3 regions of the Pseudarthrobacter cremeus genome follow, and region 2 is predicted to be linked to each of the others. Evidence: riboswitches for the same ligand, from Rfam matches in the RefSeq annotation. Region 2 holds a riboswitch; each other region holds the start of a gene.
The links. Region 2 has a riboswitch for thiamine pyrophosphate ahead of thiC (phosphomethylpyrimidine synthase ThiC). Riboswitches for the same ligand answer to the same signal wherever they lie in the genome.
Positions count from the first base shown of each region.

Region 1: it holds a riboswitch for thiamine pyrophosphate, as region 2 does, so the genes downstream of both, ACS5PJ_RS04020 (ECF transporter S component) here and thiC (phosphomethylpyrimidine synthase ThiC) in region 2, are expected to answer to the same signal.
Region 3: it holds a riboswitch for thiamine pyrophosphate, as region 2 does, so the genes downstream of both, thiO (glycine oxidase ThiO) here and thiC (phosphomethylpyrimidine synthase ThiC) in region 2, are expected to answer to the same signal.

Region 1 covers NZ_JBPZHC010000002.1:65,705-73,319, reverse strand. The annotation lists gene ACS5PJ_RS04030 (energy-coupling factor transporter transmembrane component T family protein) at 1-304, opposite strand, end outside; gene ACS5PJ_RS04025 (ABC transporter ATP-binding protein) at 301-1,890, opposite strand; gene ACS5PJ_RS04020 (ECF transporter S component) at 1,890-2,540, opposite strand; TPP riboswitch at 2,605-2,746, opposite strand; gene ACS5PJ_RS04015 (heme-degrading domain-containing protein) at 2,804-3,346, shown strand; gene ACS5PJ_RS04010 (DUF4235 domain-containing protein) at 3,383-3,646, shown strand; gene mnhG (monovalent cation/H(+) antiporter subunit G) at 3,743-4,150, opposite strand; gene ACS5PJ_RS04000 (MrpF/PhaF family protein) at 4,140-4,418, opposite strand; gene ACS5PJ_RS03995 (Na+/H+ antiporter subunit E) at 4,415-4,960, opposite strand; gene ACS5PJ_RS03990 (Na+/H+ antiporter subunit D) at 4,957-6,564, opposite strand; gene ACS5PJ_RS03985 (Na(+)/H(+) antiporter subunit C) at 6,561-7,151, opposite strand; gene ACS5PJ_RS03980 (Na+/H+ antiporter subunit A) at 7,148-7,615, opposite strand, start outside.
Region 2 covers NZ_JBPZHC010000001.1:680,538-688,152, reverse strand. The annotation lists gene ffh (signal recognition particle protein) at 1-320, shown strand, start outside; gene ACS5PJ_RS03080 (alpha/beta fold hydrolase) at 424-1,158, shown strand; gene thiC (phosphomethylpyrimidine synthase ThiC) at 1,141-2,967, opposite strand; TPP riboswitch at 2,962-3,068, opposite strand; gene ACS5PJ_RS03070 (hypothetical protein) at 3,088-3,816, opposite strand; gene ACS5PJ_RS03065 (sensor histidine kinase) at 3,973-5,958, shown strand; gene ACS5PJ_RS03060 (response regulator transcription factor) at 5,949-6,650, shown strand; gene ACS5PJ_RS03055 (VOC family protein) at 6,727-7,602, shown strand.
Region 3 covers NZ_JBPZHC010000004.1:121,780-129,394, reverse strand. The annotation lists gene ACS5PJ_RS09115 (RNB domain-containing ribonuclease) at 1-1,475, opposite strand, end outside; gene thiE (thiamine phosphate synthase) at 1,554-2,312, opposite strand; TPP riboswitch at 2,340-2,460, shown strand; gene thiO (glycine oxidase ThiO) at 2,455-3,726, shown strand; gene thiS (sulfur carrier protein ThiS) at 3,723-3,959, shown strand; gene ACS5PJ_RS09095 (thiazole synthase) at 3,964-4,785, shown strand; gene ACS5PJ_RS09090 (4a-hydroxytetrahydrobiopterin dehydratase) at 4,845-5,510, shown strand; gene ACS5PJ_RS09085 (hypothetical protein) at 5,563-5,865, opposite strand; gene ACS5PJ_RS09080 (DUF3107 domain-containing protein) at 5,878-6,102, opposite strand; gene ACS5PJ_RS09075 (TetR/AcrR family transcriptional regulator) at 6,154-6,816, opposite strand; gene moeB (molybdopterin-synthase adenylyltransferase MoeB) at 6,901-7,615, shown strand, end outside.

The sequences.
Region 1 (7,615 bases), on a different contig from region 2:
CGCTGATGGACCAGATCCCGACGTCGAGCAGTACAGTTCCGCTGTCCGCCGCCACGATCGCGGTGCTCCAGCCGCCCAGGGCCGCCGCGAGGATGAGCGGCCAGGCCCGCTGCCACAGGAGCCCGAGCGTCAGGCCGGCCAGGGGAAAAAGCGCGAACTCTGCCAGCAGCGCCGTAGTGGCAGACACCCAGTCAATGGAGAGGGCCAGCACCAGGGTGACCAGGAAGACGGCCGCGAATTTTGCCAGCGGGTTTGCCCGGGTGAGGAGGGCGTGGTTTCCGCCCAGGTTCAGTGCCGCCCTCACGGGGCACCGGCTTCCAGGCGCGCCTCGCCCAGCGACGCCGGGCCAAGGTGCAGTCCGGTGCCGCCCAGGACCGCACTGAACTCCTGGTCGTGGGTCACCGAGACCACCGCGGTTCCGGCATCGAGCAGTTCAGACAGGAAAGACGCGAGTTCCGCCCAGGTGTTGGCATCCTGGCCGAACGTCGGTTCGTCAAGCACCAGCACCTTCGGGTGGGCCGCCAGGACCGTGGCCACCGAGAGCCGCCGTTTTTCGCCGCCCGAGAGCGTGTACGGATTGGCGTCCACCAGGTGCGTCAGGCGGAGCCGTTCGAGCAGGTCATCCACCCGTTCCTCCCCGTGGCCCAGGTGGCGGGGACCGAACATCAGCTCGTCCAGCACCCGGCCGGTGACGAACTGGTGCTCGGGCTCCTGGAAGACCGTTCCGATGCGTGAAATCAGTTGGTTGGCTTTCCACTTGAAGGGATCAATTCCTGCCCCCGCGCTCAGGTCGACCGCGGCGGACACCTTACCGTGCACCGGTTCAAGCAGTCCGGCGAGCGTCAGGGCGAAAGTGGACTTTCCGGCGCCGTTGGGGCCCGTCACCGTCAATGCCTTGCCTTCCCGGACCTGTGCCGCCACCCCGGCCTGGACCGCCACCGGGGGGATGGTTCTGAAGCCACGGCGGAGCGGACGCCCGCGGGAGACAGCCAGGTTTTCGGCGGCCAGCAGGAGGTCGCCGGAACCGGCGGAGGTGCGGCTTCGGGTTGCCGGAACATACCCCGGCACCCAGACTCCTGCCGCGATCAGCATGTCCCGCGCCGCTGCCAGCACCTGGTCCGGGGGGCCGTCCAGCAGGACCGCCGAACCGTTGGCCGAGCCGGGCTGCAGGACCACGATCCGGTCCACCAGGTCTTTCCAGACGGACACCCGGTGTTCCACCACCACCAGCGTTGCACCGGTTTTGTCCAGGCAGCGGCCCACGGCGTCGCGGACCTCAAACACGCCGTCAGGGTCGAGGTTGGCCGTCGGTTCGTCGAGCAGGATCAGCCCGGGCCGCATCGCGAGGATGCCCGCCAGAGCCAGCCGCTGCTTCTGCCCGCCGGACAGGGCCGACGTCGGGTGGTCCAGCGGGAGCCCGGCGGAACCCCGCGTGCCGGCGGCACCGGCTTCACCCGCGGCACTACGCAGCCCGACGTCGTCGAGCGCCTCGTGGACCCGCCGCCAGATCTCGTCCCGCGGAACGGCCAGGTTCTCGGCGCCGAAGGCGACGTCGTCACCGAGCCGGGAAAGGACCACCTGCGTTTCCGGGTCCTGCTGCATCAACCCGGAACGGCCGCGCTGGCCGCGGGGAACAACGCCGTCGATCAGCAGCGAACCGGTCTCGTCGGCGTCGTCACCCTCGTCCCCCAGCACCCCGGCGAGGGCGTGCAGCAGCGTGGATTTGCCCGCGCCGGAGGGGCCCAGCAGGAGCACCCGCTCGCCTGGACCGATCTCCAGGTCGAGCCCCTGGACGGCGGGGGCGGAGCGGCCGGCGTGCCGCCAGCCCCAGCCGCGCGCGGACACCGCGGCCGGGCGGACCTCCGCGGTGCCGGCGTCGGAAGCGGTCATCAGCTGAAGGCAGGCTCCGAAGCTGCCTTCCGCGACGCGAAGGAGCTCAGCACACCGGTCCGGGCCAGGCCGCGGGTTGCGATCCAGGACAGGGCGCCGGCAATCACTGCGCCGGAAATGGTGCAGAACACGATGTAGGCGAGCTTGTCACCGGGTTCGTAGGCGATGTTCCAGCCCCAGGGGAGGAAGGAGTCGTTCAGGCCGCAGAACAGTCCGGCACCTGCACCGGCCAGCAAGGCCGCGATGAGGTTGTACTTCTGGCGCAGGAAGGAGCCGAACCTGAACTTGCCGTACACGAGCAGGAAGAACACCAGCTCGGCGCCCAGGCCCTGAAGAACCCCGGAAATCAGCACCGTGGCACCGTACTGCGAGCCCATAATGAGCTCACCGGTGGCGGCGACGGTTTCGCAGAAGAGGGCTGCGCCTGGCTTGCGGATGATGAGCATGCCCAGCACCGCGGGGATCATCCAGCCGCCGGCCAGCAGGCCGGTCAGCGGGGGGTAGACGGCGTTCATCGGTGCGGAAACGATGCCGGCGCCCTGTGACCACGCCCAGAAAATCACGCCGCCGGCGATCGCGATAAGCGCGGCCACCACAATGTCTACGACGCGCCAGGTATTGGTTGTCTTGTTGAATGCTGCAGTTGTCATTGGTCCTCCTGAGGAACAGGAGGGGAAAGTGCACCCGGCAAGCGGCGCTGCCGCCGCTGCCGGACACTTCGAGAACTCGACTCCCTTGCGCCGGTACTAACCGGATCAGGTTCGAGGGTCTGCGGCTGTCCGCACTCTCAGCGCCCACCTACGGTTCCCTGGCAATGCCAGTGATGTCCGACGGCGGCGCTCCCCTGTCGTAAATAAATCTGCCCTGTTGGGCGTGGTCCAGTTTACACCGCCGGCGGGGTAGATTGTGGGCCATGACCTCCGAATCGTCCCCCGTTACAGCCTTCGATCCCGACTCGGGCGAGGACCAGCCCCGCGCCGCCCTCGAAGCCCTGACAGCCCGGATCGACGCCGAGGTCAGCGAGTTGCAGTTTCCGCGTTTCACCAAGGATGATGCGCTGAACCTGGGGCTGCTGCTGGTGGAGCTTGGCAAGAGCCGCAAGCTGCCCATCGCCATCGACATTTCCAGGGCGGACCAGGTCCTGTTCCACGTGGCGCTGGAAGGCGCCACGCCGGACAACGAGCACTGGGTGCGGGCCAAGCAGCGCACTGCGGCACGGTATGAGATCCCCTCGCTGCAGGTGGGGTTGCGCGCCCGGCTGCGGGGCGGCCGGATCGAGGACCAGGGCTGGTATGACGAGTCCATGTACGCGGCCCACGGCGGCTGCTTCCCTGTCTATGTCACCGGCGTCGGCGCTGTGGCCACGGTGACGGTTTCGGGCCTGCCCCAGCAGGAGGACCACGACCTTGTGGTGGAAGCGCTGCGGGAGATCCTGGCGTCCATGCGGTTAGGCTAAGGTCAGTCCGTTTTTCGCCCGCTAGGAGTCACACGAATGAACCTTTTCATCAAGCTGCTTGGCACCGGGGTCAGCCTCGGCGCCGGCTTCCTCGGCACCAAGGTAGTCAACGCCGTGTGGGAGAAGTCCACGGGGCGCAAGCCGCCCACCGGCAAGCACGAGGACACTCCCACCACACTGCGGTCAGCCCTGACCTTCGCGCTCATCTCGGCCTCGGTCAGCACCGTCATCCAGGTGCTCGCCAACCGCGGCACCCAGCGCGCCATCACCCGCTTCGCCAAGTCCCAGGACATCGTCTAGCAGGCTGTCCGGCACCGGCGGGAAGGCCGGGGGCTGTCCCGCGCCGGCGGAACGGCCGGTCTGTCCGGCACGGGCGGGAAGGCCGGCCGCCCTTAATCAGTCCGGACGGCCGGCGTCGGACGCTTCGTCCCGGGCGGTCTGTGCCGCCTTCTGAACCACGGCTTCCAGCTCATCGGAGCTGAGCAGCTCACGGTGCAGGTGCTTGGTGCGGTACCCGGCGCGGCCAACCATGTGCGCGGACACCGGCACCGTCAGGAGCTGGAAGATCCACGCCACCAGCAGCACCGGCCACACCCACAAGGTGCGCATCTGCAGGCCGATGGACGCCAGCAGCAGGAAAAGGCCCAGGACCTGCGGCTTCGTGGCCGCGTGCATGCGGCTGAGCAGGTCCGGGAAGCGGAGCAGGCCGACGGCGGCGGCAAGGGACATCAGGGCACCCACCACCATGAACACGGCGGATACGGTGTCGATGATGATGTCCACCGGAATGGCTTCAGGATTCATTGGGCTGCTCCCGCCGGCCGGCCACGAAACGCGCCACCGTGGCCGAGCCGACGAAGCCGACGATCGACAGCGCCACCAGCAGCATCAGGTTGTTCAGGTGCCGGTTGACGGCCATGTCGACGCACAACGCCGCGCCCAGGATGGCCAGCAGGACGTCCGAGGCCAGCACCCGGTCCAGCAGCGATGGCCCGCGGGCAATCCTGATGATGGCTCCTGCGGCCGCCAGCGAAAGAATGACTGCGGTGACAGCCAGGACGGTCTGCATCATGCTGCGGCCTCCTGCCGGATCGTTTCGAGTTCTGCCGGCGTGCCCATGATGCGGATCAGGCCTGCCTCGATGCTCCGCACTTCCTGGCGCAGTTTCTCCACACCTTCAGGGGTGCTGATGTTGAGCGCATGGAGGTACAGGGTGGAGGTGGAACGGTCCACTTCCACCACCAGGGAACCGGGGATCAGCGAAATGACGTGCCCTGTGGCAGTGACCATGAGGTCCTGGTGGCTGCGGAGCTGGACGGCGACGACGGCGCTGATCACCCGCGGTCCGCGGACCGCGGCCAGGTACATGACGTCGATGCTGGCGGCCACCACCTTTCCCATGAACCGCACGGCGAACGGGACGGCGTGGAGGATGTTGAACCGGCCGCTCAGTTCCACCGGAGGCAGATAGAACATCCGCGCCACCAGCACGGCCAACAACGTACCGAAGAGCAGGTTGCCGGGGCTGAAGTCCTGCCACAGCGCGCCCCAGACGATGACGAGCCACACGAGCAGGGGAAGTTCCTGCCTCAGGGAAATCCGACGGCGGCTCATTTTCCGCCTCCGGCCTTCAGTGCCAGCGGCGGTACAGGCGCGTCCTCGCCCAACACCGCTTGGATATATGAGGTGCGGTCAAGCATTTCCTGGGCGGCATGGTCGGCAACACCGAAGAGCGGGCCGGCGAAGACGGTGAGCGAAACGCCGAGCAGCACCAGGCCCACGGTGGGGCCAACCATTGTCCGGGGCAGCAGCGTGACGTTGGTGCGGCCGGCCCTGCTGCCGGTGTCCGAATCCTCAGGCGCGGCCAGCAGCACGGGGTCCGGGTACTCGGCGTCGGAGGGCTTGCGCCAGAACGCGCGGTTCCAGACCCGGGCCACGGCCAGGAGCGTCAGGAGGCTGGTCACCACTCCGCCGATCACCAGGGCGTAGGCCAGCGGGGTGCCCAGTTCGATACCGGCCTGGATCAGGCCCACTTTGCCCAGGAATCCGGAGAACGGCGGGATGCCGGCAAGGTTCATGGCGGGCACAAAGAACAGGATGGCCAGCACGGGCGACAACTTGGCCAGGCCCGCCAGCCGGTCCACGGAGGAACTGCCGCCGCGGCGTTCGATGAGCCCTGTGACCAGGAAGAGGCTGGTCTGGATGGTGATGTGGTGGGCCACATAGAAGACAGCGGCGCCCAGCCCGGCCACCGATGACATCGCCAGGCCGAAGACCATGTAGCCGATGTGGCTGACCAGGGTGAAGGACAGCAGTCGTTTGATGTCGCTCTGGGCCAGTGCACCCAGGATTCCCACCACCATGGTCAGTAACGCCGCGATCATCAAGGGCGTGTTCAGACTGTCACCGGGAAACAGCAGGGTTTCGGTGCGGACCATCGCGTACACGCCGACCTTGGTCAGCAGGCCCGCGAACACGGCGGTTACCGGTGCAGGCGCGGTGGGATAAGAGTCAGGCAGCCAGAAGGACAGCGGGAACACAGCGGCCTTGATGCCGAACGCCACCAGCAGCATGACGTGCAGCAAGGTCCGGGTCCCCTCGTCCAGGTCCGCGAGTTTGATGGCGAGATCGGCCATGTTCACGGTTCCGGTGGCCCCGTAGACCATGGCGATGGAGATCAGGAACAGCACTGAGGAAACCACGGACACCACCACGTAGGTGACACCGGCGCGGATGCGCGGGCCGGTCCCGCCCAGGGTCATCAGGACGTAACTTGCCGTCAGCAGGATTTCGAACCCGACGTACAGGTTGAACAGATCCCCTGACAGGAACGCATTTGAGACCCCGGCCACCAGGATCAGGAAGGTGGGGTGGAAGATCGACACCGGCGCGTCCTGGTCGCCGTCGGCCATTCCCTGCCCGGTCGCGTACACCAGCACCGCCAGGCTCACCGCGGAGGACACCACCAGCATGAGGGACGAGAACTGGTCCACCACCATCACAATGCCCCAGGGCGGCAGCCAGCCACCGATGTGCACGGCGGACGTCCCGCCGTCCCACACCGACGCCAGCAGCACGCACTCGAGCAGGAGCGTCAGTGACAGCACCCCGATGCTTACGGCGCGCTGGGACCGGGAATGGCGGATCAGCAGGAAGGCCAGGGCGGCCCCGAGGATGGGAAGGACGACGGCGAGCGGGGCAAAGCTTGCGATGTTCACTTCACACCTCCTTCGGGGCCAGGGTTGAGGTTGCGTGATCCGGGCTGCTCTTCCGCTGCGGCATCGGCGGCAGGAATTTCCCGCGAACCGGCCGTTATGGTCGCGGCCGTTCCGTGGGCGTCAGCCGCCGGGCCATGGTCGGAGAGTGAGCTCCCGTCGCCGCCAAGCATCGTCAGGGGAAACTCGGAGGTCTCGGCCGGAATCTCGGCGTCGTCCTCGGCATCAAAGCTTGGGGTCTCGGCGACGCGAAGGTCCTCGAGGTCGTATTCGATTTCGTCCTGGCGCGCCAGGACCCAGGTGCGGTAGATGATGCCGAGCATGAATGCCGTCACGGCGAAGGAGATGACGATAGAGGTGAGGATCAGGGCCTGCGGAAGCGGGTCCGCGTACTCCTGGGCGGCGGTGTCCTTGGTGTACAGCGGAGCAAGCCCGGCATAACCGCCCGTTGCCAGGATCAGCAGGTTGGTGGCGTTGGCCAGGAGCATCAGCCCCAGCAGCACCCGGGTCAGGCTCCGTTCCAGGATCAGGTAGATTCCGCAGGCATACAGCGCGCCCATGACAATCAGCAGGGTCAGGTTGACACTCATCCTTGGCCCTTCGCGGTGGTTTCGACGGCGGCGCCCACAGGCTCGGGCTCGCTGGCCGGCGTCTCCTCGTCAGCCTCGGCATCCTCTTCAAAATGCTCGTCAATCTTGCCGCCCAGCGAGCGCAGGACGTCCAGAACCAGGCCGATGACCACGGTGTACACGCCGATGTCGAAGACGGTGGACGTGACGAACTTGATGTCGCCGAACACCGGCAGCCACAGCTCGATAATGGCGCTCTGGAACACCTGGCCGCCGAGCAGCAGCGGCACGACCCCGGACGCCGCCGCCGTCGCAAGCCCTATCCCCAGCAGGGTCCCGGCACCCACAGGTGTGGCCTCCCGGAGTTCGAAGCGGCCGCCCGCCAGATAGCGGATGGCCAACGCAAGGCCTGCCGTGAGACCGCCTGCGAAGCCGCCGCCCGGCAGGTTGTGCCCGGCCAGGAGGAGGTAGAGGGAGAAGATGAT
Region 2 (7,615 bases):
ACGGATTGCTGGAGCGTTTCGCGCAGGCGCAGAAGATGATGAAGAAGATGGCGCAGGGCGGCGGCATGCCCGGGATGCCGGGAATGCCCGGCATGGCCGGTCCCGGCGGTGCCCGCAAGGGGGGCAAGAACGCGCCCAAGAAGAAGGCCCGTTCCGGCAACCCGGCCAAGGCGGCCCAGGAACTCAAGGACGCAGAGGCGCGGCGGGCGGGGGCGGCCAAGGCCCTGCCCACCGGCGCAGCGTTCGGCCAGCAGGGCGGCGACTTCGACCCCTCGCAGCTGAACCTGCCCAAGGGTTTCGACAAATTCCTCGGCAAGTAGCCAGGTCTCCAAAGCCCGGCATCCTGTCCCTTTGGTGGGGGCTCAGCACGGGATTCGGTGCCGCCTCCTGATGGATGTCGGCACCGTCAAATAGGGTTGGGTCATGTTCAAGCAGAGGGTAGTGTTCGTGCACGGCGCCGGGCCTTTCGGGGCGGCCGCGTGGCCGCGCCAGCACGGAATGGCGCTGGCCTACGATGCCCTGTTCCTGCGGCGCCACGGCTTCGACCCCGTCGCCGGGCCCATGGAGTCTTCCTTCACGGAGGACACCGCCATCATCCTGCGTTCGCTGGCCGATGACGGCCGCGGAGGGGCCGGCGGCCACGTTGTCGCCCATGCCCAGGGCGCCATCGCCGCCATGATGGCGGCCGTCCAACGCCCGGACCTCGTCTTTTCCCTGACGCTGGTGGAGCCGGCCTGCCTCTCGCTGACCGCTGAACTGCCTGCCACCTCAGCCCATGTTGCCCTGATGCAGCCGCTTTTTGACGTCCGGCACCAGTTGGGCGATGAAGACTTCCAGCGTGAGTTCCTACGCAGGATGTTTGCGGCGGACCTGCAGGAGCCTTCCTCCGTGGAGGAAAAACGGTCCGCCCGCCGGCTCCGGCTGCAGGTACCTGCCTGGGAAGCTCCATTGCACATAGTTCCAGGGGTCCCCACCATGGTGCTGACAGGCGGCTGGGAACCGCTCTACGAGGAAATCGCCGGCTACCTCCGGGAAACCGGTGCCGTGCACCGCGTCGCCGCGGGCGGGCACCGGCCCCAGGATTCGGCGGAAGGGGACCGCGCCATCCGGTCCTTTATCGCCGATGTCAGCAGGTCAGCGTCAGTTCAGGCGTCCTGAGGCGGCCTCACCGTCGGTTGCCGGTACCTGCAGTTCCGGCAGATAGACCTTGCCGCCGGAGGCCATGAACTCCGCACTCTTTTCCCGCATGCCGCTGTAGGCCGCCGCGATCGCTTCCTGGGAATCGGCTGAACCGTATTCGTCCCGGATGTCCTGGCTGATCCGCATCGAACAGAACTTCGGCCCGCACATGGAGCAGAAATGCGCGGTTTTTGCGGCCTCTGCGGGCAGGGTTTCGTCGTGGAACGCCTCCGCCGTGACCGGGTCCAGGGAGAGTGCGAACTGGTCGCGCCAACGGAATTCGAACCGGGCTTTGGACAGGGCATCGTCCCGTTCATGGGCGCCGGGGTGGCCCTTGGCAAGATCCGCGGCGTGCGCGGCGATCTTGTAGGTGATCACGCCGGTCTTGACATCGTCCTTGTTGGGCAGGCCCAGGTGTTCCTTCGGCGTGACATAGCAGAGCATGGCCGTGCCGTAGCGGGCGATCTCGGTGGCGCCGATGGCGGAGGTGATGTGGTCATAGCCCGGGGCGATATCGGTGACCAGGGGGCCGAGGGTGTAGAACGGGGCGCCCTTGCAGAGTTTCTGCTGCCGCTCCACGTTCTCCCGCACCAGGTGGAAGGGCACGTGCCCGGGACCTTCCACCATGACCTGGACATCGAACTCCCAGGCCCGCTGGGTGAGCTCGGCCAGGGTATCCAGCTCGGCGAACTGCGCGGCATCGTTGGCGTCCGCCGTCGCTCCCGGACGCAGGCCGTCGCCCAACGAGAATGCGACGTCGTACTTGGCAAAGATTTCGCAGAGTTCGTCGAAGTGGGTGTACAGGAAGTTCTCCTGATGGTGCGCCAGGCACCAGCCGGCCATGATGGAGCCGCCGCGGGACACGATGCCGGTGACGCGGTTGGCCGTCAGGGGAACATAGCGCAGCAGCACGCCGGCATGGATGGTCATATAGTCCACGCCCTGTTCGCATTGCTCTATCACCGTGTCCCGGAAGATTTCCCAGGTCAGTGCGTTGGCTTCGCCGTTGACCTTCTCCAGGGCCTGGTAGATGGGCACGGTACCGATCGGCACGGGTGCGTTGCGGATGATCCACTCGCGGGTTGTGTGGATGTCCTCGCCGGTGGAGAGATCCATCACCGTGTCCGCGCCCCACCGGGTGGCCCACTGCAGCTTGTCCACCTCGGTGGCGATGGAACTGGTGACCGCTGAGTTGCCGATGTTCGCATTGATTTTCACCAGGAAAGCTTTGCCAATGATCATCGGCTCGGATTCCGGGTGATTGATATTGCTGGGGATGATGGCACGTCCGGCTGCCACCTCGCTCCGGACAAGCTCCGCGTCGCAGTTCTCCCGCAGTGCAACAAACCTCATCTCCGGAGTGATGATGCCCGCCCTGGCATAGTGCATCTGGGTCACCGTCCTGCCTTCGACGGCGCGGCGGGGAACCGGCCGCGTGCCTTTCCACTCCGAGGACGCGGCCCCCCGGCGGACGGCCGAGCGGCCGTCGTCGAGCAGGTTCCGCTTGCGGCCTGAATAGGGCTCCGTGTCATGCCGCCCCTCAATCCAGGAGGATCTGAAGGGCTCCAGGCCGACGACGGGATCACTGCCGGGGCCCGCCGTGCGGTACACCTGCAAAGGGGTGTTGGCTTCGCCGTTGGGCGAGGGGTCCAAGGCAATCTCGGTGACGGGGACCCGGATGCCATTGTCCGGATCCTCAAGGTACGCCAAGGAATGGGATTTCAGTGACGCGGTGTTGTTGATTGCCCCGGCGTGGACAGGGCTGTGCTGTGTTTCGGTGGTGCTCAAGGGATACTCACTTCCTTCGCCGGCATTACCCGGACAGGTTCAACGGTCGCAGGCAGCGTCAGCCTGATCTCAGCCCATGCAGGGCCCCCGTGTGGTCGTAGACGAAGCTACCACAGCCAGCTAGGCCCTGGAGACCGGCGGCAGGTCCCAGTCATCGTCTGCTACGCGTAGGATGGCCAGCGACACCATGAGGCATGCGAACGTCGTCAGTCCCCAGCCAAGGGTGACATCCAGCCAGCGGTTCGGGATGACTACCGCGGCGATGAAATGAAATGGCTGCGACACGATGAGGGCGATGGCCACCCACCAGCGGACCAGTCCTGATCGGCCAAGGGCGATCCCCGCGAGGATCATGCCGGCGATGTGCCCGACCAGCCAGCCGAAACCTGTCACCGCCGCTATGGGCGCCCCGAGCAGGACGTCCGTGACCCCCACGATCTGCTCGGTTCCGATACCGACTGCAGCCATGGCATGGATCGATGCTTCCGAGTTTCCTGCGGCGTTCCAGTTGGCAAATGCCAGGAAGCTCAAGGCCGCTCCCAGGGTTGCCAGTACGGGGGAATGGCGCCTCGCGACAAATCCCAAGGCCAGGACCCCGGCGAGCATCGCAGGATAGGTCGCCAGCCCCAGCCAGGCGATGCCGGCCGAGGTTTCCGGATGCGCGATGGTGCTTTCGATGATCTGGCGGCCGTCCATATCCGTCCAGAAGGGCATCACTGCCCGTCCCACGGTGATGCCCAGGGGGCCAAGGGGAATGAGCACGGCTATCAGGAGACGCCAGAAGCGGCGCAGATCGCGGGCCTTCCTTCCAGTTGTTTTGCTCTCAATTCGGGCTGCTGCAGTGGACATATTCCTGCCTTTCGTTGTTCCGGGACACCCGATCGGCATCCCGGCTTCATCCCAGAGTGAACGTCGTCCGGCATGTGCGGATCGCGGCTGGCGCGGGACTTTTCCTCCGTGCCACCACTGATGCCCGTGGTCATGGGACGGGCATACACTGAGCCTGTGTTGTGGCCCCGGCTCGCTTCGTTTGCCATTGCGGCAGTCACCGTCGCAGCCTTGGTCGCGGGACTCGCCGGACTGTCCCGCATCACGGACCCGCAACAGCTGACGGCAATCCTCATCCGCATGAGCGCTGGCGTGCCTGCGCTGCTGCTTGGGCTCCTGGTGGCGGGCCGACGCCCGGCAAACCCTGTGTCTGCATTCCTTTGCCTGGCCGGCGCCAGCGCCATTGCCGTCGGAAGCATGGACGCGTACCTCGCGGCGGCGGCCCGGAGCGGCAGCACTTTGCCGGTCAGTGGCCACCTCGTGGCGCTGACGGAGGGGGCGTGGATGATGTTCTTTTTGCCCTGGGCGTGGATCCTGCTGGTGTTCCCGGACGGCAGGCTTCAGGACCGGTTCGACAGGGTGCTGGCGTGGGTTCTACCGGCTATAGTTGTGGCGTTTAATGTGCTGGCGGCGTACGCTCCGGACCCTCCGGAGCGGGCATATCCGCTAACGGAGCCCGCTTTTCCGCAGTCCGAAGCCGCCGGAATGGCTGCCGCTGCCCTGCTTCCCCTTTTCCTGGCTGCACTCATTGCCAGCGCCATCTCCCCGCTGCGCCGGTACAGAAAAGCGAACGATCCCGAACGCGAGCAGTTGCGTTTTCTGACCCTTGCTTCAGCAGCGGTGCCGGCAACCCTCCTCCTCGGCTGGTTCGGCTATCTCCTGCTGGGTAACGAAGCAATCGTCATCACCGGGATTGCCTTCCTCTACGCAGCGCTGCCCGCCGCCATCGCAGCGCCAATCCTGCGGCGCACCCTTTATGACGCCAACCGCGCCCTGATCCGGTCCACGAGCCACGTCTTCATGGCGGTTGCCGTGGCGGCCGTGGTCCTCGCGGCGGCTTCCCTTGCGGGGAACAGCGAAGGGAACGCCAGGACCCTGGTCGTGGCGGTGGCCACCGCCGGCGCAGTGCTGCTGCTTCTGCCCGTGCGTGGCGTCGTCGAACGCAGGCTCGGCCAATGGCTTTTTCCCGCAAGGGAGCGTGCTCTTGAAGCCATCAACGGACTCCTCCAGAGGATCCACGACGGTACCTCGCAACCTGAAGACCTTGAGTCTGTGCTGCGCCGCGCCGTCCGGGATCCCGGCCTGCGCATTGGATACAGGCTGCCAGGTGAAGCTTTGTATCTCGACGCAGAGGGGATGGCCCTGCAATCTTCAGCCGGACACGCGCGGATTGAACTGGGCGGCGAGGCTATTGGCATGGTGGCGCCGGGAGCAGGCCAACGTGCACCGGGAGCAGACGTGCTCGCTGTCATCGCGCATCCGGCGGAGCTGGCCCGGCTCAGGCTCCAGTTGGCATCCGCGCTGCGCGAGGTTGAGGCCAGCCGGGAACGCCTTGTGAGGTCCAATTATGTAGAGCGGCGCCGGCTTGAGCGGGACCTTCACGACGGCGCCCAGCAGAGGCTGGTGGCAATCGGTATGTCGCTGCGGCTTCTTCAGCGGCATCTGGGGCCAGGAGATGCCGGCGTGATGACTGCCCTGGAAGAGGCGGTCAGCGAACTTGGCACTGCCGTTGCGGAATTACGGCAGCTGGCCCACGGCATCAGGCCAGGGAGCCTGGACGACGGACTGGAGGCAGCGCTGACCCATCTCACAAGCCTCCTTCCGGTTCCGATCGTCCTCGAGCTGCCGCCGGGCGCGGCGACGGGCCATGGTCTTCCCGAGCTTTCAGATGCCGTCACCTCCACGGCCTACTTTGTCGCAAGCGAGGCGCTCGCAAACGCCGTCAAGCACGCAGACGGCGCCAGCATCGCCCTGCGCCTGGCGAGGACCAGCGACTGCGTCAGTATCCGGATCAGCGACGATGGAGGAGGAGGCGCCATAGCCCATCATGGCGGCGGGCTTGCCGGACTTGCGGACCGGGTCAGCGCCGTCGGCGGCGCACTCACCGTGGTCAGCCCGGCCGGTCAGGGCACCCTGGTGGAGGCGGTGCTCCCGTGCGGATAGTGATCGGGGAAGATTCCGTCCTGTTCCGCGAAGGCCTTGCGCGGCTTTTGGCAGATGCCGGCCACGACATTGTGCGCACCGCCTCGACAGCCCCGCAAGCCATCACTGCAGTCCGCGACACGCTGCCGGACCTCACCATCCTGGATCTGCGCATGCCTCCGGATCTCACTGACGACGGGGCGCGTGCAGCTTCAGCCCTGAGGGACGAGTTTCCACTGATGGGAATCCTCATGCTTTCCCAGCATGTAGAGACCAGGCATTCGCTGAACCTGGTCTCCCGGGGCAGGTTCGGTTACCTGCTCAAGGACAGGGTCCTGGACATCAACGATTTCCTGGACACGCTCGAGCGCATCCGTGCCGGCGGATCAGCGCTGGATTCAGAGGTCGTCGCACGGCTCCTGGGTGCGAAGCGGTTGGATTCCAGGCTGGAACGGCTCACTCCGCGGGAAGCCGACGTCCTGGCCCTCATGGCCGAAGGGCGGACAAACGCCGGCATAGCGGACCGGCTCTGGCTGACGGAACGGACAGTGGAGACCCATGTGAGCAGCATCCTGGCCAAACTGGAACTGGGCGCCACCGGCCATGACCATCGCAGGGTCCTCGCCGTCATCGCTTTCCTTGAACACCGGACGGTGCCGCTGCAGCGGGGATCCGGGTCAGAGCGGCCGGTAGACACGCGCGGAATCACTTGAATTAAATTGAAGCTTCAAGTAAATTAGGAACATAGAGGCCTTCGACCCCGAAGACCACGGGATAGGGGAGTTTTTCATGACTGCAGAAGCGACCAGCCAGGATCTCCTTCCTGCCGACCTCACCATGGGTACTGTGATGCTCAAGGTGGGCGACATGAAGCTGATGACCGACTACTACCAGCGCGCACTTGGCCTGGAGGTCGTTGCCGAGCAGGATGGCGGCGTCTACCTTGGCCGGCTCCAGCGCCCCCTGGTCCACCTTGCCGCCGCTCCGGCGCTGCATCTGCCCGGCAGGGGCGAGGCCGGCCTCTTCCACACCGCACTTCTCTTCGAAAACCGCGCCGCGCTGGCCGCAACAGTGGCCACTGCCGCCCGGTATGAACCCCGGTCCTTCACCGGCAGCGCCGACCACCTGGTCAGTGAGGCCTTCTATTTCAATGACCCTGAGGGCAACGGCATTGAACTCTACTGGGACCGGCCCCGGGAAAACTGGTCCTGGGAGGGCACGGATGTGGTGATGGACAGCCTCGCCCTGCCGCCGCAGCGCTATCTTGAGCAGCACCTGACCGAGGAATCCCTGGAAGGTCAGCGCGGGGCCGGCGCCGGCGTCGGTCACGTCCACCTCCAGGTTGGCGATGTCCACTCGGCCCACAAGTTCTATGTGGAAACCCTGGGCTTCGAAAAGACCGCGGGCTGGCACGGGCAGGCATTGTTTGTCTCTGCCGGCCGGTACCACCACCATATGGCCATGAATGTCTGGAACAGTCGTGGAGCCGGCCCCCGCAAGGACACCCTTGGCCTCGGCGAGGTCCTCATCGAAGTCCCTTCGGGTGACGACGTCGGGGCGCTCGCCGACCGTCTCAAGGCATCCGGCGTGTCCTCCCACCACACCGGCGCGGAACTGCGTTTTGAAGACCCGTGGCGCAACAGGATCCGCGTCGCCGTGCGCTGAACCCGGCCTTTCA
Region 3 (7,615 bases), on a different contig from region 2:
ACCTCACGGGCGGCGATGTCCGAGGAGATCAGGCGGACCCTGACCTTGGTGCCGGATTCCATGTCACCGGCGCACCGGGCTGTCACGGCGGGTTCGGCGATCTGGATGATCCCTGAAGGCCCATTGCCGTTCTTCCCGTTTCCGTTCTTCCCGTTGCTGCTCTTTCCGTTCCCGATATCCTTCTGCGGTTTGGAACCCGAAATCACAATCGCATCAAAGTCCTGCCCGATGTGGTTGACCAGCAGGGCAGCCTCCACGGTGTCCAGGGCCATGCGCTCCATCCGCGCCGCCAGCTGATCAGATCCTGCCATGATCTCCGGCAGGGAGGGCAGTGCCTCCCGGGCCCAGTCCGGAACCGGCCGGCCGTTGCTCAGGGCCTCGCAGATCACCAGGACAAAGCGGTCGATCAGCCTGCGCAGCGGTGCAGTGGTGTGGGCATACGCGGCGCCGATGGCCGACTGGATGGCGTCGTCCGGGACAGTTCCGTCGAACGCCGTGTAGCTCGCACCACGGAACAGCATGCCGGCGGAGTGCAGGATGGCAAGCTGCCGGGGGTGGGTCGGATCGAGGCTGCGGAGGTATTCGCCGTAGCTGGTTTTCCCGTCCCACGGCTTGCCCAGGGCCTCGGTCTGGATCCTGAAATGCCGCAGCGACCTCTCGTCCGGGGCCGGCATGGTGCGCAGGATTCCCACTTTCCCGTCAAGCATCAGCTTGGCGGCCGCCATGCCGGTCATCAGCGAAATCTGGGCATTCCAGTCCTCCACCGGAAGCTGGGGCGCCGCGGCAATCCGGTAGCCGCCGTCGGGCAACTGGACGATTTCCTGTTCGGGCATGTTCAGGCTCGCACCGCCGCGCCGGCGCTCCAGCTCAACGCGCTTCAGGCCCACTTCCTTCAAGAGCTGCAGCACCGGGTTGTTTGATCCGGCATCGAGTTCGGCCTGGACGCCCTTGTAGGAGAGCTTGGCCCGGCTGGACATCCTGGCCCGCCGGACGGCCACAGAAGATACCTGTGCGGCGTCGTCCAGTTCAAACTCCCAGACAAACGCCGAGCAGAGCTGGCCGGCCAGGAGGCTCCCGGCCCCTTCGCTGATGACCTCCGGGTGCAGCGGGATACGGCCGTCAGGGGCGTAGAACGTCTGGCCCCGCCGTCGCGTTTCGGCGTCCAGGCCGCCACCGGGGCGGACGAAGGAAGGGACGTCGGCGATGGCGTACAGCACGCGGTACCCGCCGCCGTCGCGCTCGATGAACAGCGCCTGGTCCAGGTCGGTGGACGACGCCGGATCGATGGTGAGGAACTCGATGTGCGTCAGGTCGGCTTCGGGCAGTTCGTGGGAGGCGACGGCGTCCTCGGCATCCCGGACGGCCTCCTCCGGGTAGGGCCCCGGCAGTTCCAGCTCAGTCCGAAGCGCACTTAGAGCCGCCTCAAGGGCGTTGGTGTGTTCGCGGACATAGGGAGCCAAACGATGATGTGACACAAAAGTCAGATTAGCCCGGTTTCCTCAGATCGTGCACGCGTTGACCCGCCGCGCGGGGGATTGTCAGGCAACGCGGTGTCAGGCGGCACCCGCGTCCAGAGCAGCCAGGAGTGCCGCGGCCGCAGCCGCCGGGTCCGTGGCCTCTGTGATGGCACGCACCACCACAATCCTGCGCGCCCCGGCCGCCACCACCTCTTCGACGTTGCCCAGGTCGATTCCACCGATCGCGAACCAGGGAACGGTTTCCTGGTCCCCGCCGGCCGCCCGCACGGCCTCGGCTGCATACTCCACCAGCTCCAGCCCGACGGCGGCCCGGCCGGGTTTGGTGGGTGTTGCCCAGACCGGCCCGACGCAGAAATAGTCCAGGCCGCCGTCGGGCGCTGCCAGTGCCGACGACAGCCGAATGGCGCCTTCCACCTGTTCCGGGGTATGTGTCGAAAGCCCGATCACTCCGTTTCCGCCAAGCAGCGAGCGGGCGGATGCCACCGGCAGGTCCTGCTGTCCGATGTGGAAGACCGGCGCGCCGGACAGAAGGGCGATGTCCGCGCGGTCATTGACTGCCCAGAGGCGCCCGTGCCGCTCGGCCGCCGCCCGAAGCACCGCCAGCAGCTCCAGTTCCTCGGCGGCCTCGATCTCCTTGTCGCGGAGCTGGATGATGTCTACGCCGCCGGCAAATGCCGCTTCCACGAACTCGCCGAAGTCCCCCCGGTCCCGGCGTGCATCGGTGCAAAGGTACAGCCGGGCGCTGCGGGGGAGTCCGCTGCCGGAATCCGGTGTGGAGCCCGCCGTGGAAGGAACGGCGGAGGGACCTGAAGAGGGTGTGGAAGTCACGTTCATGGAAGCCAGCCTAATTCCCCTAAACTGGGCGGGTACTGCGGGAGCCCGTTGCAGCCGTCATAAAGCTGCCGGGCTGAGAGGGCGTCACAGCCGACCGCTTGACCTGATCCGGCTAATACCGGCGTAGGGAAGGAACCCCTTGATGCTTCACGCTGAGAAGACACTTCGGGCTGACGTGGCCGTGATCGGCGGCGGAGTCATCGGCCACTGCATTGCCTGGGAGGCGCGGCGCTCGGGACGTTCCGTTGCCCTGATTGACGACGCCCCGGGGCAGGGCGCCAGCTGGGCGGCTGCCGGCATGCTGGCCGCGGTGAGTGAACTCCACTACCAGGAGGAAGACCTCCTGGAGCTGATGCTCGAATCCTCAGGACTCTGGCCTGCTTTTGCAGCGGACCTTGCCCGCGCAGGAGCAGCGGATACCGGCTACCTGACGACTCCCACCCTTGCTGTCGGGGCGGACGCTGCGGACCGGCGGGCCCTGATGGACCTGCGCGCGGTGCAGCAGGCCCACGGCCTGCAGGTTGAACCGCTCACCGTCCGCGGCGCAAGGCTCAAGGAGGGCCTCTTGAGCCCCGCCATTTCCTGTGCCCTGGAAATTGCCGCTGACCACCAGGTGGATCCGCGGAAACTGGTGGTGTCCCTGCGGGAGCTGCTTGCCACCCATGGGCCCGGCGCCGTAACCGCAGTTGACGGGGCCACCGGAGGATTCGCCGTCGATGAGCGCGCCGGGTCCCTTCTCTGGGAGAACGGCCGCGTCGCAGGCGTGGGCCTGGGACATGGCCGAACAGTCCAGGCCACGGAAACCATTGTGGCCAACGGGTTGCAGGCGCCGACCCTGGGCGGCTTGCCGGCGGGACTGCACCTTCCCCTCCGGCCTGTCTACGGCGACATCCTGCGGCTGGCTGTACCCCGGCACCTCCGCCCGCTGGTCACTTCCACCGTCCGAGGGCTGGTCCGGGGCGTGCCGGTCTACATCGTTCCGCGGCAGGACGGCTCAGTGGTGATCGGGGCCACCCAGCGGGAAGATACCGTGTCCGCTTCGGAGGAGTCCCTCACAGCGGACACCGCCGTCTCAGCGGGCGGCGTCTACCAGCTGCTGCGTGACGCCCAGGTCCTGGTCCCTGCGGTCTCGGAGCTGGAACTCCTGGAATGCACGGCCAGGGCGCGGCCCGCCACCCCGGACAACGCACCGCTCCTTGGCCGCGTACCCGAGATTCCTGGGCTGATTATTGCCACCGGCTTCTTCCGCCACGGCGTGCTCCTGGCTCCGGCGGCGGCCGTCATCTGCCGTGAGCTCATGGACGGCCGGGAGGACCGGCGCTGGGCCGCCATGAGCCCATCAAGGTTTTCACGCCCGGAGACCCCCGGCCACGACGTGCCGGACGCGATCGACCACCAAAAGGAACCAGCATGATCATCACCCTCAACGGTTCGCAGCATGCCGTAGCCGACGACGCCTCAATTTCCACCCTGGTCAGCCAGATCACCGGCCGGCCGCTCGCCGCCAATGGCCAGGCGACTGACGGGAAGAAACTCGGCGTCGCCGTCGCGCACAACTCCGAAGTAGTACCCCGCAGCCAGTGGTACGTCACAGCGCTCGCCGAAGGTGACGACGTCGAACTGGTCACCGCAGTCCAAGGAGGCTGACACCATGACAGAAACCGGCACCATCCCAACACAGGGAACAGAACAGCCAGTGCATGGCGACCCCCTGATCATCGACGGCGTCGAGCTCGGCTCCCGCCTCATCATGGGCACGGGCGGAGCCCCCAGCCTGGACGGGCTGGGCGCAGCCCTGCTGGCGTCCGGGACCGAGCTGACCACCGTGGCGATGCGCCGCTATTCGCCCGCCGAATCGGGGTCGTTGTTCCAGCTCCTGGTGGACCACGGCATCCGGATCCTGCCCAACACTGCGGGCTGTTTCACCGCCCGCGACGCGGTGATGACGGCAGAACTGGCACGCGAAGCGCTGGAGACCGACTGGCTAAAGCTGGAAGTCATCGCGGACGAACAGACCCTGCTGCCGGATGCCGTCGAGCTGGTGGATGCCACTGAACAGCTCGTGAACCGTGGCTTCAAGGTGTTCGCCTATACCAACGATGACCCCGTCCTTGCACTGCGCCTGGAAAACCTGGGTGCCACCGCCGTGATGCCGCTGGGCGCCCCTATCGGCACCGGCCTGGGCATCCTTAACCCGCACAACATCGAACTGATCGTCTCGCGTGCCTCGGTTCCGGTGGTCCTTGACGCCGGCATCGGGACGGCGTCGGACGCCGCGCTGGCCATGGAACTGGGCTGCGATGCCGTGCTGCTGGCCACTGCGGTAACGCGCGCCCAGAACCCGGCCCTGATGGGCGAAGCCTTCAAACACGCCGTTATCGCCGGTAGGCTGGCGAAAGCGGCCGGCAGGATACCGCGCCGTGAGCACGCCTTGGCATCATCGGCCATGGAAGGCCGGGCAGAGTTCCTCTAGGCCGGCCCCTGGTGCCGTCCGCCGGGCCGGGCTCTGGAGTACTAGCCGAGGAGTCCGCCGTGGCCGGCAAGGAAGACATACTCACCCGTGAACGGATCGACGCTGTCCTGGCTGCACTGCCGGACTGGCGGTACCGGCTGGGCGGGCTGGTGACTGTCTACAAGGCGCCGACGTCGGCCGCCGCACTCGAGCTGATTGCCGCCGTCGGACGTTCCGCGGAAGAACAGAACCACCATCCCGACCTGGACTGGCGGTACAACCGGGTGTTTATCCGCTTGACGTCCCACGACGCCGGGGGCCAGGTCACCGAGCGGGATGCGGCTGCTGCGCAGGCAACGAGTTCCGTGGCCGAAGAGCTAGGGGCAGAGGCGCAGCCGGGGCTGTTCCGCACGGTGGAGATAGGCATCGACACCGCGGACCCCGGCGAGATCGCCGAAGTGTGGCGCGTGGCGCTGGGGTACAGGAAGGGGCCCGGCGGGGACCTCGTGGACCCGTACGGCCGTGGGCCCAGTGTGTGGTTCCAGGAAACGCCCACGCCCAACAGCAACAGGCTCCATGTGGATGTCCACTGGAGCCTCGCCGAATCCGCGCCGGTCCTGGACAAGGCGGCGGCAGCCGGAGCCTTAATGAACCGTGACCACGCACCTGATTGGGTGGTGGTCACGGATGCCCAAGGAAACCGGCTCTGCCTGTGCACCGAGGCGGGGCACCAGCCGGAGCACTGATTCCGGAGCATTGATTCCGAAGAAGTGCAGCCTGCTTTACAGCCGGTTCCAGCTACAGCTTGAGAGCCTGCGTCAGCCGCATGGTGTCCTGGCGGGTGCGCGTGCGGCCAAGGTAGATGACAGCTCCGATGGCTGCTGCGGTCCCCAGGACCATGGGCAGAATCCAGGGGATCCATGTCAGGCCGGGCAGGTAGCCAAAACCTGCGGCCATGAAAATGATCCAGCTGAACGCGCCCACGGCAACGGCAATTCCTGCGGGCAACCCCATGCCGTACCTGGTATGGCGTTTGTCATTGGCCCAGACCACAAAGCCTGCAGCCGCGCTCACGAGGACAACTATGGTGAGTGAAAGCATGGGTGCCCGCGGTCAGAACTGGCCGAAACCGACGCGGCGGGACTCTTCGGCACCGATTTCCACGTAGCCCAGGGCATTGCCGGGAACGATGATGACGCGGCCCTTGTCATCCTTCAGGCGAAGCTCGCTGCCCTTCGTAATTGCCTCCTCGACAATTTTGGCAATGGCGTCGGCGTCCTGGTTGGATTCCAGGATGATTTCGCGGCCAATATTCTGTACGCCGATCTTAATTTCCAATGCAGGGCCTCCCAGCCAATCAAAAATTTATTAGTGTCTCTTATTTGTAGTCTAGGTCTCTTTGGGAAAGCGCGAGATTCCGCGCCAAGCTAAACGGTAAATGAGGTCGCTGGCCACATCCAGGTCAAGATCACCGTCTGTTTCCAGCCAGTAGCGGGCGCTGACCTGGGCCATTCCGGCCAGTCCGCGGCCCAGCAGCTGGGCTTCCAGGTGCGGGAGCTTGGTGTCCTCGGCGATGACCCGGGCCACGGCATCAGCGAAAGTCTTGTTGAACGTTTCGAGCCTGGAGCTGACGTCGGGATCGTTGATGAGGTCTGATTCAAAGACCAGCCGGTGGGCCTGGTCGTCGCTGGCGATAAAGCGGTAATACGCCCGCATCACGGCCTGGACGCGTTCGTCGTTGTCTGTGGTGGAGTTCAGCGCGCCAAGCATCAGATCCGTCAGGGATGCGAGATGGCTGTCCAGCAGGGCAATGTACAGCTCGCGTTTGGAAGGGAAGTGCTGGTAAAGCACAGGTTTGCTGACATGGGCCGTCTCGGCGATCTCGTCCATGGCGGCGCCGTGGTAGCCGTTGGCTACAAAGACCTCCTGGGCCGCGGCGAGCAGCTGCGCGCGGCGCTCATCCCGGGGAAGCCGGGCCGATCGTTGTCCGGTGCGCGGAGGTACGGCAGGTTCGCCGCCGGACGCCCGGTCAGCCCGTGCTTCGTGGACCACAGTTGTCCTACTTTCGCTTGCAGTTATCTCCACTTTACTGTGCGGTAATATGACCGCGCGGTATCTGGGGGCATACATTGAAGTATGGCTTCAACATTGACCCCAAATGTCTCCCCTGTTTCCCTCGAACCGCTGGTGGAGCCCGCCGGTGAACTTACTCCGGCCGAGGTGGAACGCTATTCCCGGCACCTCATTATTCCTGAAATCGGGGCTCTGGGGCAGCGGCGGCTGAAGAACGCCAGGGTCCTGGTCATCGGCGCCGGGGGACTCGGCTCGCCGGCGCTCCTCTACCTGGCCGCCGCCGGCGTCGGGACGCTGGGAATAGTTGACGACGACTCCGTTGACCTCAGCAACCTGCAGCGCCAGGTGATCCACGGAGTTGCTGACGTGGGCCGGCCCAAAATCGAATCCGCCCGGGACGCGATCGCCGCGCTGAACCCCCTAGTGGAAGTCCGCCTCCATCACCTCAGGCTTGACGCCTCCAACGCACTGGAGCTGTTCGAAGACTATGACCTGATCCTGGACGGGGCAGATAACTTTGCCACCCGCTACCTGGTCAATGACGCCGCGGCCATCCTGGGCAAGCCGTATGTGTGGGGCTCCATCTTCCGTTTCGACGGCCAGGTCAGCGTCTTCTGGGAAAAGCACGGACCCACCTACCGCGACCTGTACCCGGAGGCGCCGCCCGCCGGGTCCGTGCCGTCCTGCGGTGAAGGCGGTGTGTTCGGGATGCTCTGCGCGGCCGTGGGATCCCTGATGGTGACTGAAGCGGTGAAGCTGATCACCGGCGTCGGGCGTT